Regions from separate parts of the Streptomyces sp. NPDC093598 genome, predicted to be linked through region 2. Evidence: riboswitches for the same ligand, from Rfam matches in the RefSeq annotation. Region 2 holds a riboswitch; the other holds the start of a gene.
What was found. A riboswitch is a leader RNA that binds a small molecule or an ion and turns the genes downstream of it on or off. The one in region 2 is predicted to bind thiamine pyrophosphate.
Positions count from the first base shown of each region.

Region 1: it holds a riboswitch for thiamine pyrophosphate, as region 2 does, so the genes downstream of both, ACIRDU_RS26320 (thiamine ABC transporter substrate binding subunit) here and thiC (phosphomethylpyrimidine synthase ThiC) in region 2, are expected to answer to the same signal.

Region 1 is NZ_JBIWIV010000010.1:99,165-106,163, reverse strand. It holds gene ACIRDU_RS26340 (LAETG motif-containing sortase-dependent surface protein) at 1-165, shown strand, start outside; gene ACIRDU_RS26335 (maleylpyruvate isomerase family mycothiol-dependent enzyme) at 223-1,020, opposite strand; gene ACIRDU_RS26330 (ABC transporter ATP-binding protein) at 1,046-2,065, opposite strand; gene ACIRDU_RS26325 (ABC transporter permease) at 2,065-3,666, opposite strand; gene ACIRDU_RS26320 (thiamine ABC transporter substrate binding subunit) at 3,705-4,742, opposite strand; TPP riboswitch at 4,867-4,973, opposite strand; gene rlmN (23S rRNA (adenine(2503)-C(2))-methyltransferase RlmN) at 4,998-6,104, opposite strand; gene ACIRDU_RS26310 (SRPBCC family protein) at 6,616-6,999, opposite strand, start outside.
Region 2 is NZ_JBIWIV010000003.1:180,459-187,457, reverse strand. It holds gene ACIRDU_RS12640 (YibE/F family protein) at 1-1,164, opposite strand, end outside; TPP riboswitch at 1,837-2,026, shown strand; gene thiC (phosphomethylpyrimidine synthase ThiC) at 2,019-3,803, shown strand; gene ACIRDU_RS12630 (hypothetical protein) at 3,879-4,742, opposite strand; gene ACIRDU_RS12625 (metallophosphoesterase) at 4,926-6,017, opposite strand; gene ACIRDU_RS12620 (LacI family DNA-binding transcriptional regulator) at 6,309-6,999, opposite strand, start outside.

The DNA of each region.
Region 1 (6,999 bases), on a different contig from region 2:
CCGGCGGGCAACGCGCCCGCCCCGGCCGGTGACTCCAACCTCGCCGAGACCGGCGCCGACTCCAACACCGGCCTCATCGCCGGCATCGCGGCGGCCCTGGTCGTCGTCGGTGGCGGTGCGGTGTTCCTCGGCATGCGCCGTCGTGGGGCCGACAGCGACAGCTGACGCCCGCTCACACCGTGACGTGGCCCGTCCCCGATCCGGGGGCGGGCCACGTCCCGTTCACCCGAAAGTCGCCCGCTCCAGCCAGAACTCCAGCAGTTCCCGGTCGCCCAGCACCTCCAACTGCCGGGCATTCAACGGTAGTCGGCGGTAAAAGGCCAGCAACACGGAGGTCAGGGGCCCGCGCAGGGCGACCGTGGCCTTTTCATGGCCCCGGCGCCAGCGGACACCGTCCTCGGTGAGTTCGACGACCCACTCGGCGTTCAGGTCGGGTCCGGTGTCGGTGGCGTGCAGATGGATGCTGCGGCCCGGGCCGACCAGCTCCCCCACCACGTCGTGCGGTTCCGTCCGCTGCACGTACTCCACGATCTGGAGCCATTCGTCGATCGCGTCGGCGGCGACATCGGGCGCGACCTCGTAGGGCAGCCCGGCGGCGAGTGCGGCGTCGGCGCGGTGCACGGTGATCTCGTGCGTCATCCTTCGGGCCCAGAACCCGGAGCTCGCGATCCCCGCCCAGCCCCACACCTTCGTGTCCGGTCCGGCCTCCCGCAGCGTGGCGACGACCTGCTCGCCGGTCTGCGCCAGCCAGGCGTCCAGCGCGGCGGCGTCGCCGACGGCCTCGGGACCGGCCGCGCCCGGCACCTGCTCTTCGGGCACCTCCTCCTCGGCCCGGGTCCGCACCATCAGCTCCGCCCAGCGCAGGGCGCCGCCTGTGTGCCGGACGAGTTCCTCCAGCGACCAGTCGGGGCAGGTCGGCACGGTGCCGGACAGGTCGGCCCCGGAGATCACCACCTTCCTCAACAGGCCGATCTGGTGGGCGATCTCGTCGCAATAGCGGTCGTGTGCGAGTGGCGTCATGCCCCGCACCCTAGGGCGCGGACGATCAGGCGAGCACCACGATTTCCATCGCGTCGAACTCCACCCCGACCCGGTCCCCCACCTCGGGAGCGGCCCGCAGCGCGCACGCCGCCTCCAGACGGGGGGCGTCCTCCGGCTGGAGGCGGACGGCGACATGGGTGCCCTTGAAGGTGCGAGCGGTCACCGTGCAGCGCAGCCCCGAGTCGGCGGGCACCAAGCGCACTCCGGCGGGTCGCACGAGCAGCGTGCGCGTGCCCTGCGGGGCTCCCTCCGGCACCGGCACCTTGCCCCACGGCGTGTCCGCGGCCTCCGTCCCGACCGTCGCCTCGACCACGTTCTCGAAGCCGAGGAAGCGAGCGACGAACGCGTCGGCGGGCCGCTGCCACACCTCAAGGGGCGTACCGGACTGGGCGATCCGCCCGTCCCGCATCACCACGACCCGGTCGGCCAGCGCGAACGCCTCCCCTTGGTCGTGTGTCACGGCGAGCACGGTCGTGCCCAACCGGCCGAACAGTTCCCTCAGTTCGACGACCAGCCGTTCCCGCAGCGACCGGTCGAGCTGTCCCAGCGGCTCGTCCAGCATCAGCAGCCGGGGGCTCGGCGCCAGCGCCCGGGCCAGCGCCACCCGCTGCTGCTCCCCGCCGGACAGCGCGGCGACGGCCCGGCGGCCCGCGCCCGGCAGCCCCACGAGGTCCAGCAACTCCCGCACTCGTTCAGCCTGTTGTCGCTTCGACTCGCCGTGCATCCGCAGCCCGAAGGCCACGTTTCCGCCCACGTCCCGCTGCGGGAACAGCTGGTGGTCCTGGAACATCAGCCCGACCCCGCGCTTGTGCGCCGGCACGCCTGCCTGGTCGCGCCCGTCGAGCACCACCCGCCCGGAGTCGAGCGGCTGGAGCCCGGCCACCGCCCGCAGCAGGGTCGACTTGCCGCTGCCGCTGGGTCCGAGCACGCACACGATCTCGTGGTCGGCGACCTCCAGATCGACGGCGTCCAGCACGGCACGCCCGCCGAAGCGGACCGTCGCACCCTGCAGAGCCAGCAGCATCAGAACTCCCCCGTCCGGTCCGTGCGGAGCCTCTCCAGCACCAGCAGGGCCACGGCGCACACCACCATCAGAATCGTCGAAAGGGCCATCGCCTGGCCGTAGTTGAGGTCCCCGGGCCGCCCCAGCAGCCGGGCCACGGCCACCGGCAGCGTCGGCCGGTCGGGCCGTGCGATGAACACCGTCGCGCCGAACTCCCCGAGGGACACGGCGAAGGCGAACCCGGCCGCGATCAGCAGCGCCCGCCGCACCATCGGCAGGTCCACCTCCCGCCACACCCGCCAGGGCGAGGCACCCAGCACCGAGGCCGCCTCCCGCAGTCGTACGTCCACCGCCCGCAGCACGGGCAGCATGGTCCGCACCACGAACGGCACTCCGACCAGCGCCTGCGCGAGCGGCACCAGGATCCAGGAGGACCTGAGGTCCAGCGGCGGCTCGTCGAGGGAGATCAGGAACCCGAAGCCGACGGTCACCGCGGACACCCCGAGCGGCAGCATCAGCAGCGCGTCGAAGCCGCGCACGAACCGCCCGGCGTCCCGGCGGGTGAGCGCGACCGCGGCGAGCCCTCCGATCGCCACGGCGATGAGCGTGGCGGCGACGGCGTACGCCAGCGAGTTGCCGATCGCCTCGATCGGCGGGACCAGGAACACTCCCCCGTCCTCGCTGGTCAGCGCCCGGTAGTAGCCAAAGCCCGGCGCACCGAGGGACCGCTGCACCAGCACGGCCGGCGGCAGCACGAGCAGCACGGCGACGGTGACGAGAACCCCGCCCAGCAGCGCCCACTGCCCCGCGCCGCGCGGCCGGCGCGCGGTCACGGACGCGTCCACCAGCCGCAGCGCGGTCTCCCGCCGCCGCACGGTCCAGGCGTGCAGGGCGAGGATCGCGCCCACCGCGACGAACTGGATCAGCGTCAGCACGGCGGCCGTGGACAGGTCGAAGATCTCGGACGTCTGCCGGTAGATCTCCACCTCCAGGGTGGAGAAGGTGGGCCCGCCGAGGATCTGCACGACGCCGAAGGAGGTGAAGGTGAACAGGAAGACCATGAGTGCGGCGGCGGCCACGGCCGGGGCGAGCGCGGGCAGGGTGACCTGCCGCCAGGCCTTCAGCGGGGACGCCCCGAGCATCCGGGCGGCCTCCTCCTGCCGCGGGTCCAGCTGCCCCCAGAGCCCGCCGACCGTCCGGACGACGACCGCGTAGTTGAAGAAGACGTGCGCGAGCAGGATCGCCCACACGGTGGTGTCCAGCCGTACGCCCCACAGCTCGTCGAGCAGCCCGCCCCGCCCGACCAGCGCCAGGAACGCCGTACCGACGACGACCGTCGGCAGCACGAACGGCACGGTCACCACCGCCCGCAGGACCTGCTTGCCCGGGAAGTCGAAGCGCGCGAAGACGTACGCGCCGGGCAGCGCGACGAGCAGGGTGAGCGCGGTGGAGACCAGCGCCTGCCAGGTGGTGAACCACAGGACGTGCCGGACGTCGGACTGCGCCAGCACCTCCCCGATCCGTGCGAGGTGCCAGGTCCCGTCGGCCTTCAGACCGCGCGCGACGATCGCGGCGACGGGGTAGGCGAAGAAGACGGCGAAGAACGCGACCGGCACGGCCAGCAGACCGAACCGCGCCGCCGCGCCCCGCCTCCGAACGGCTACTTCAGTACGAGTGAGGTCCACGACTTGACCCACTGGTCGCGATGGTCGGCGATCTTCGCCGGGTCCATGGTCTCGGGGTCCTTCGCCTGCGGCCCGTACTGCACGAACTCCGGCGGCACCTGGGCGCCCTCGCGCACCGGGTACACGAACATGTTGAGCGGCATGTCCTGCTGGAACCGCTCGCTGATCAGGAAGTCCAGGAACGCCTTGCCGCCCTTGGTGTTCTTCGCGTTGCTGAGCAGCCCCGCGTACTCGACCTGCCGGAAGCAGGTGCCCTCGGCGACCCCGGTCGGCGCCGTGCTCGGCTTCGGGTCGGCGAAGACGACCTCGGCGGGCGGCGAGGAGGCGTACGACACGACGAGCGGCCGGTCGCCCTTGGCCTTCTTGCCGCCGGCCGAGCCGGAGAACTCCTCGTTGTAGGCCTGCTCCCAGCCGTCGACGACCTTCACGCCGTTGGCCTTGAGCTTCTTCCAGTAGCCCTCCCAGCCGGCGTCCCCGTACTTCGCGGCGGTGCCGAGCAGGAAGCCGAGCCCGGGCGAGGAGGCGGAGGCGTTCTCGGTCACGAGCAGGTTCCTGTACTGCGGCTTGACGAGATCGTCGAAGCTCCGCGGCGGTTCCAGCTTGTGATCGGCGAAGTACTTCTTGTCGTAGTTCACGCAGATGTCGCCGGTGTCGACGGGCGTGACGCGATGCTGTTCCTGATCGACCCGGTACTCGGCCTTGATCCGGTCGGAGCCCTTCGCCTCGTACGGCTGGAAGAGGCCGTTGTCGAGGGCGCGGGACAGCAGGGTGTTGTCGACGCCGAAGAAGACGTCACCCTGCGGGTTGTCCTTGGTCAGGATGGCCTTGTTCACGGCCTGCCCGGCATCGCCGTCCTTCAGGACGTCGACCTTGTAGCCGGACTGCTTCTCGAAGGCCGCGATGACGTCCTTGGACGCGGCCCACGAGTCGTGGCTGACGAGCGTCACGGTCTTGGAGTCACCGGACCCCTGACCGCCGTCGGACGACCCGCACGCGGCGAGCGTGCCGGCCATGCCGAGTCCGACGACCGCCGCCGTCAGCCGCTTTGCGTTGATGTTCACTGGATTCCTCCTGGAGTGACCAGGAGAAGACGCGGTCCTGCCCGGGACTTCCGGGGTCCCGGGCAGGACGCAACAGCTCGAGTGGTGACCGATCTCCCTACCCAGAATGACCTGGGCCAGGTTCGGAGGGTCTGCGGCCGTGTGCCGCACTCTCAGCGCTGTGGCGCTCCCCTGTCGGAATATGCAGATGTTCTTACGGCGGTCAGACTACCGTTCGGTGGCGGCGAGCTGACCACACGCCCCGTCGATCTCCTGACCACGAGTGTCCCGGATCGTCACCGGCACACCATGCGCGGCGATGGCCTCCACGAACGCCTTCTCGTCCTCCGGCCGGGAGGCCGTCCACTTCGACCCGGGCGTCGGATTCAGCGGAATGAGGTTGACGTGCACCGGCCTGCCCTTGAGCATCCGGCCGAGCCGGTCACCGCGCCACGCCTGGTCGTTGATGTCCCGGATCAGCGCGTACTCGATGGACAGCCGCCGCCCGGACTTGGCGCTGTACTCGAAGCCGGCGTCCAGCACCTCGCGGACCTTCCAGCGCGTGTTCACGGGGACGAGGGTGTCGCGCAGCTCGTCGTCGGGGGCGTGCAGCGAGATGGCGAGGCGGCACTTGAAGCCCTCGTCGGAGAACCGGTGAATGGCCGGGACGAGCCCGACGGTGGAGACGGTGATGCCGCGCTGGGACAGGCCGAGGCCATCGGGCTCAGGATCGGTGAGCCGCCGGATGGATCCGATGACCCGGTTGTAGTTGGCGAGCGGCTCACCCATGCCCATGAAGACGATGTTGCTGAGCCGCGCGGGACCGCCGGGCACCTCCCCGTCCCGCAGGGCCCGCATGCCGTCCACGATCTGGTGCACGATCTCGGCTGTGGACAGATTGCGGTCCAGCCCGGCCTGCCCGGTCGCGCAGAACGGGCAGTTCATACCGCATCCGGCCTGCGAGCTGATGCACATGGTCACCCGGTCCGGGTAGCGCATCAGCACCGACTCGACGAGCGTCCCGTCGAACAGCCGCCACAGCGTCTTACGAGTGGTGCCCTGGTCGGTCGACAGATGCCGCACGACGGTCATCAGCTCGGGCAGCAGCGCCTCCTGCAGCCGCCCGCGAGCACCGGCCGGAATGTCGGTCCACTGCTCCGGATCATGCGCGTACCGCGCGAAGTAGTGCTGCGAGAGCTGCTTGGCACGAAACGGCTTCTCCCCGACAGCGGCGACGGCCTCCTTGCGCTCGGCAGGAGTGAGATCGGCGAGATGCCGCGGCGGCTTCTTGGCTCCGCGGGGGGCGACGAAAGTGAGTTCTCCGGGTGCAGGCATAACCCTCCCAGTGTCGCAGATCAACTCCGGTTGCCCAGGCCGGAGTGGGGTGGGGGCGGTCACCCGTGGGTGCCACCTGTCAGCGTTGGTCGGCTTCGCACGGCTCAGGACCGCCCGACGTGCTCGGTTGCCGCGATCACCGCTGCTGAACGCTCGCGTCACTTCGAGGTCGTGCCGGGTCCGGCGCTCGGTCGACAGCCAGTGGATCGCCGCGTTCGTGGGACCGAAAGCGGTCCAGACGCACGGCAGACAGGAACCGAGGATTCGCTCAGCCTCGCGGAACCGAGTGTTCCTGCGCATGACGCCGGGCACGCGCGAGCAATGATGTCCTTCTACACGGCTTCGATGCACCTGGCGGAAAAGTGGCAAGGCCCCCCGTGGTTCAAGTGGGCCTTCCTCGGGGTGTGGGCCCTGTGCGGGGTGTTCGTCGTCTTCAAGCTGCGCCGGAACGGCTGGAGGTTCCCCCGGCGGCGCTCAGCCGAGCCGTCGGAGCCGCCGGGGGCGGGGCGCTCTACTCGCCCGTGTGCTCGAGCCGGTCCTTGAGGAGTTGCTCGTTGCGCGGGAGTTCCTTGCGGACCTGGGGGCGTACGACGAGCGGGACCAGGACCTTGCCCATGCCGTGGCCCTCGAAGTCGATGTCGATCGTGACGCGCGAGCGGCGGCCCTCGTCGTAGGGCTCGACCTCGCCGTGCACCTGAGCCCGGACCGGCCCGTCGACGCCGCGCATGCCCCAGCTGTGCGGCGGATCGTACTCGGTGACCTCCATGGTCATCGGCATGACGCGGCGGCCGATGTGCCGGGTCACCCGGACCTTGGTGCCGACGCCGACGGGCCCCTCGTTTAGGCGCTCCGCGGACACGGCGCTCAACTGCCACTCCGGCATGCGCGGAGCGTC
Region 2 (6,999 bases):
GACGACCAGCGCCGCCAGGGCCGTGGTGACCGGCACCGAAGCGACCAGGCCGATCGAACCGACCAGTGTGCGCACGATCTCCTCCGCGACCAGCTCGCTGTTGGCGACCGTCCCCACACTGCTCTGCGCGATCGAGAACAGCAGCAGCAGCGGCAGCGCCGCACCCGCGTAGGCGAGGACGAGCGTGTTGACGACCGAGGCGATGTGATCGCGGCCGATCCGGATGCCCGCGCGGTAGAGCCCGCGCCAGCCCATCGACGGATTGGCCTCGTGCAGCTCCCAGACCGCCGATGTCTGCGTGACCGTCACGTCGTCGAGTACGCCCAGCGAGCCGATGATGACGCCGGCCAGCAGCAGACCGCTCATGTCGATCGTCGGGTAGAGGCCGTGGATCAGGCCGGTGTTGTCGTCGGTGTTGCCGGTGAGCGCGGCCCAGTCGATGAACACCGAGCCCAGGATGCCGATCAGCAGCAGGGAGATGAGGGTGCCGAGCACCGCCACGGAAGTCCGGGCCGACAGGCCGTGACACAGGTACAGGGCGATGAGCATGATGGCGCTCGCGCCCACCACCGCCACGACCAAGGGGTTCGAGCCCTGCAGGATCGCGGGCAGGATGAAGAAGTTCAGCACCAGGAAGCTCATGGCCAGCGCCACCAGGGCCATGACCCCCCGCAGCCGCCCGACGACCACGACGGCGAGCGCGAAGATGCCGGCGAGCAGCGCCATGGGCAGACGGCGGTTGATGTCGGTGACCGAGTACTGCAGGTCCTTCGGTGCCGAGGGCTCGTAGGCGACCACGACCTCCTGGCCCTCGTGCAACTGGCGGGACTGGTCCGGCTGGACGATCTCAGTGAACGTACGGCCCTTGTCGTCGCCGCTGTCGACCCGGATCGTCGCCCGCTTGCAGGTGCCCTTCTCCTGCTGCACCGCCGAGGAACCCTCCGCGGTGGAGGTGTCGCCGGTCGGCGGAACGCCCGAGGCGCCGGCCTCCCTGCAGCTCACCTCGACCACCTTGGTGACCGTGGCATCCTGCGTCTGCCGGTCGAAGCCGACGCCGGTGCGCTCGTGCGCCGGGGCGCCGCCCGGCCACAGCACGGCGAGACCGACCAGCACCGCCACGGCGAACGGGATCAGGACCGCCGCGATGACCTTGCGCAGGTGCATGGAGACGGGCGTGGCCGGACCGTGGTTGTGCGAGTGTCCATGCCCGCCACCCGGTGCGGAGCCGGGGCCGTGCCCTCCGTGCCCGTCGCCTCCACCGTGCCCGTCGCCTCCACCGTGCCCGTCGCCTCCACCGTGGCCGTGCCCATCACCTCCGCCCGACCCTGAATCGTGCCCGCCACGGGGGCCGGGGCCCTGCCCCCCGACGGGACCGCCGTGGCCGCCACCGGAATAGCCGCCACCCTGGCCGCCACCGGAGCCCGGCCCGTACTCACCGCTGGGACGGGAACCGTATGCACCGCCGGTACCCGAGCGGTACTCACCGCCGGAGCCGGGACCACGCTCACCGCCGGAGCCCGAGCGGTACTCTCCGCCGGTACCCGAGCCGTACTCGCTGTCGGAGCCGGGACCACGTTCGCCGCCGCCCCCGGGGGCGAAATCCGAGCCACGCCCGTACCCGGGCGCAGGGCTCTGCCCCCTGGTCGGCTCTCTCCCGGCCCCGGTGGCGAAACCATGGCCGTTGCCACGGCCGTCGCCGTTTCCGGCGCCGGATCCGCGGGGCGGCTCGGGTGGTGGGTAGGGGGGACGCTGCGTCGTGGTCACCGACCGATCATCGCAAGAACGAGGGGGGCCCTCTGTTCACCGCGCCAGAATTGCCGCTAGCGTGGGGGCACCTTTTGTACACGCGGGAGCTCGGAGCACCGGGCTGAGAGGGCGCTGACCTCCGTCCCAGCGATGTTTCACATGAAACATCGCCGGAGTCGAGTGATGTTTCACACGAAACGTCGCCGGACGGAAACCGCTGCGTCGACCGCCGAACCTGTTACCGGGTAATGCCGGCGTAGGGAGTAGGTCTGATGACCAGCAAGGACGCACGCACGCCTGCCTCCGTTCAGGACGAGAAGTCCGAGGAGGCCGGAAAGTCCATCGGCTGGCACAAGGCGTACGTCGAGGGCACCCGCCCCGACCTGCGCGTGCCGGTCCGTCAGGTGCACCTCACCAACGGCCAGTCGATCACGCTGTACGACACGTCGGGTCCGTACACCGATCCACTCGTCGACACCGACGTCCGCAGGGGCCTGGCGCCGCTGCGCGAGAACTGGATCATCGCCCGCGGTGACACCGAGGAGTACGCGGGCCGCCCCGTCCGCCCCGAGGACGACGGCATCAAGCACACCTCGCCCCGCGGCGGTCTCCGCAACCTGGACGCGGTCTTCCCCGGCCGGCCGCGCCAGCCGCGCCGCGGCAGGGAGGGACAGGCGGTCACGCAACTCGCGTACGCCCGCCGCGGCGAGATCACGCCCGAGATGGAGTACGTCGCCATCCGGGAGAACGTGTCGCCCGAGGTCGTGCGCGACGAGATCGCCGCCGGCCGGGCTGTGCTGCCGGCCAACGTCAACCACCCGGAGATCGAGCCGATGATCATCGGCAAGCGGTTCCTGGTGAAGGTCAACGCCAACATCGGCAACTCGGCGGTGACGTCCTCCATCGAGGAGGAGGTGGAGAAGATGACCTGGGCGACCCGCTGGGGCGCCGACACGGTCATGGACCTGTCCACCGGCCGCAACATCCACACCACCCGCGAGTGGGTGCTGCGCAACTCTCCCGTCCCCATCGGCACCGTGCCGCTCTACCAGGCCCTGGAGAAGGTCGACGGCCGGGCCGAAGAGCTGACCTGGGAGATCTACAAGGACACGGTCATCGAACAGGCCGAGCAGGGCGTGGATTACATGACGGTCCACGCGGGCGTGCGTCTGGCGTACGTGCCCCTGACGGCGAACCGCAAGACCGGCATCGTCTCCCGCGGCGGTTCGATCATGGCCGCCTGGTGCCTCGCGCACCACAAGGAGTCGTTCCTGTACGAGAACTTCGAGGAGCTCTGCGAAATCCTCGCCGCGTACGACGTCACGTACTCGCTCGGCGACGGCCTCAGGCCCGGCTCGATCGCGGACGCCAACGACGAGGCGCAGTTCGCGGAGCTGCGCACACTCGGGGAACTCAACCGGATCGCGAAGCGTTTCAACGTTCAGACCATGATCGAGGGCCCGGGCCACGTCCCGATGCACAAGATCAAGGAGAACATCGACCTTCAGCAGGAGATCTGCGATGAAGCTCCGTTCTATACGCTCGGCCCGCTGACCACGGACGTCGCCCCGGCGTACGACCACATCACCTCCGGCATCGGCGCCGCGATGATCGCCTGGTGGGGCACGGCGATGCTGTGTTACGTGACGCCCAAGGAGCACCTGGGCCTGCCGAACCGTGACGACGTCAAGACCGGCGTCATCACCTACAAGATCGCCGCCCACGCAGCCGACCTCGCCAAGGGACACCCGGGTGCGCAGGAGTGGGACGACGCCCTCTCCGACGCCCGTTTCGAGTTCCGGTGGGAGGACCAGTTCAACCTGGCCCTCGACCCGGACACGGCACGGGAGTTCCACGACGAGACCCTGCCCGCCGAGCCGGCCAAGACGGCTCACTTCTGCTCGATGTGCGGTCCCAAGTTCTGCAGCATGAAGATCTCACAGGACATCCGCCGTGAACACGGCGGCACCCGGACCGAGATCGAGGAGGGCATGGCCCTGAAGTCGAAGGAGTTCGCGGCCAGCGGGAACCGTGTGTACCTGCCCATCGCGGACTGACCCGGCCGCGCACAGGCCCGGGGGCCGATGGTCCCCCGGCCTGTGGGAGGTGCCTGCTCGGACGGGATCCGACGGCTACTCCGGCTGATGCTCCGGTCCTCCGAAGTCCGGGCTGGTGTAGTCCGGACTGCTGAAGCTGGGGCGCGAGCCGCGGTCGCCGTCGTCCGGGCTGGTGAACCCCGGGCGGTCGTAGCCGAGGTGCGGCATGCGGCTGACCGGCGTGGACGAGGGCGTGGGGTGCAGCGCGGCGGCCGCGCCGGGGTCGACGAGTGCTTCCCGCAGGAAGGGCAGGACGCCGCGTTCCAGCAGCGCATCGTGCCAGGCCTCCTTGGCCCGGGCCACTTCCTCCAGCAGCTCGCCGTACGGCCCGCCTTCGGCCGTGGGCTTGTTCCGCAGGGCCGTGAGCAGCAGTCCCACCGCGGCGACAAGGATCGCCACCGCGGTCACGGCGCCGAACACCCAGCCCGTGGTGAGCATGGTCCGGGCGAATCCCTGCTCGGGGTCGAGCATCTGCAGGATGTAGCCGACGAGCAGGAAGATCGCCGCCGCGGTTCCGGCCAGGACGGGTGCGAGGACGGCGACGACGGCGACGGCGCCCGCGCCGGTGGCCTCGGCGACGCCCATGGTGGCGGCGAGCCCCGACGCGCCCGCACCCGGCTCGGAGGAACCGGACTCGCGCACGGCCGTCGAGGCGGACGACGCCGGCTGACGCAGTTCGTCGCGGACCTTGACGTAGTACTGGTACTCGGTCGACGCGGCGGCCGTGATGAGCGCGGTGGCGTTCAGCGCCATGGTGCGCAGCTGTTCGGGGTTGAGCCGCTGTCCGACAGCGGCCAGTTCGGGACGGTGTGGTGCGGAGCGCAGCGCCTCATCGAGGATCCGCTCGTATTCCTGGCGGTCCTCGCTCAGCAGGTGCTGCGGAACGCTGTTCATGTGCATCCCCCGATGCTCCGTAGGGCTTGGGGCTCGGCATGCTGACGAGCCGTCGGGCAGAAACGGAGGGGAGCCTGCTACGGATAAGCCGATGGTAGAGCGGTGACGGTATGCGGTGACAGGGGGTTTACCGAAATTGACCCGTCACCGGGCCGGTCCTCCGACCGGGAACGCCTGCCCGGTAAACGTTCACGCATCCAGCGGCAGTTGCTGGACCAGCAGCTTTCCGGCCATGGTCACGCCGCCGTCCATCGCGATGGCGAGTCCGTCGGCGTAGACGTGCGGTCCCTCGATGACCGGGTCGCTGTTGTCCTCGTCCTCCTCGGCACCGACCTCGCCCAGCAGATAGGGAATCGGGCTGTGTCCGTGAACGATGCGGGTGCCACCGTACGTATCGAGCAGGGAGCGCACGGCGTCCGCGCCGCCCTCGTCGCGGAAGGAGAACCGCTTGGTGAACTTGCGGAACAGGTCCCAGACCTCGTCCGCGTCATTGCGGGTGATCGTCTCCCGGACGGTGTCGTTGACCTCTTCGATGGAGCGGCCGTAGTCGAGGTAGGCGGTGGTGTCGGAGTGGACGAGCAGGTGGCCGTCGACCTCCTCGACGGCGTCCAGGCGGGACATCCACTGCAGGTGGTGGTCCTGGAGGCGGTCCATGTCGGTCTTCTGGCCGCCGTTGAGCAGCCAGGCCGCCTGGAAGGTGGCGGTGCCCGCACCGGAGTTGACGGGGGTGTCGCCGAACCGCTTCGCGCCCAGCAGCAGCAGCTCGTGATTGCCCATGAGCGCCTTGCAGTAGCCGCCGGCCGCGGCGGCCTCGGCGGACAGTCGCATCACCAGGTCGATGACGCCGATGCCGTCCGGGCCGCGGTCGGTGAAGTCGCCGAGGAACCACAGCCGGGCGGTGCCCGCGCACCAGTTGCCGGCGGCGTCGAGCAGGCCCTTCTCCTGGAGGGCCGACACCAGCTGGTCGAGGTAGCCGTGCACGTCACCCACGACGTACAGCGGGCCCTGCCCGGTGCTGGTCTGCGGGACGGCGGCGGTCTCGGGGTCCACGGTCACCTGGACAGTGTCACCCCGATTGACGACGGGAAGGTCGCGCTGGGTCGGCGTGTACCCCTCGGGGTAGGTCTCCTCGGGCGGCGGGGCGACCTCGCCGGGGTGAACGCTGTGGACGTACGGACCGGTCTCGTGGACGTACGCGGGCACCCGGAAGTCGCGCAACGTCGCCGTCCGCTCCACCTCGGGTCCCTGACCGGCCCCCTGAGTCATCGACCCCTCCACCATCGCGCCGCATTGCACCGCATCGGACTGCCTGGTCGTAGCGGCCCGCGGATGTCGTGGGCCCATCATAGGAATGCGGATCGCGCCATGTGATGACCCAGGGGTGGTGAATCAGAGCAAGGGTCCAGTTCACCGCGGCTTTCGCCCCGATTGAGCCGGGCTTTGACCACCGTGTGACCGTCCTCGCTCTTCTTCTCTTCGCGAGAACGATCCCTTCTCTCCGGGGGACCGGCCCTGTTTCTCCCCAGGAGCACGACCTCCCCGCACCCCGCTGCGAGACGTCCGCTACGAAATCTACGTCTGCTCGGGTGACCGCGGCGGGCTGACCGTCGTGCGCGGCGGGCGTCGCTGTGACGAGGTGCGCACGATCAGCTCCGTCGGTATCACCTGCTTCACCGGACGGTCGGATTCCACTCCCTCGATGGCGTCGATGAGGAGCTGTACCACCGCCGTGCCGATGCGGCGCGGCTTCAGGGAGAGCGTGGTGATGGGCGGCTCGGTGTTGGCGTACACCGTCGACTCGCTGCAGCAGACCAGCAGCAGGTCGTCGGGGACCCGCAGGCCGTAGCGGCGGGCGGCGGCGAGCAGGTCGGTGCCGTTGGGGTCGAACAGCCCGTAGACCGCGTCGGGCCGGTCGGGCCGGGCGAGGAGCCGGTCGGCGGCGACGGCGCCCGCGCACGGATCGTGCGCCGGGTAGGCCTCGTACACCGGATCCTGGCCGACGCGCTCGCACCAGCGCAGGTACGCGGTGGTCGACAGGTGGGTGTACGTGTCCGTCGTCGTGCCGGTCAGCAGGCCGATGCGGCGGGCGCCGGCGGCGGCCAGGTGGTCGAGGATGCCGAGGACGGCGGCCTCGTGGTCGTTGTCCACCCAGGCCGTGACCGGCAGCGAGCCGGCCGGGCGGCCGTCGGAGACGACCGGCAGGCCCTGCCGGACGAGCTCGCTGACGACCGGGTCCTGGTCGGAGGGGTCGATGACGACCGTG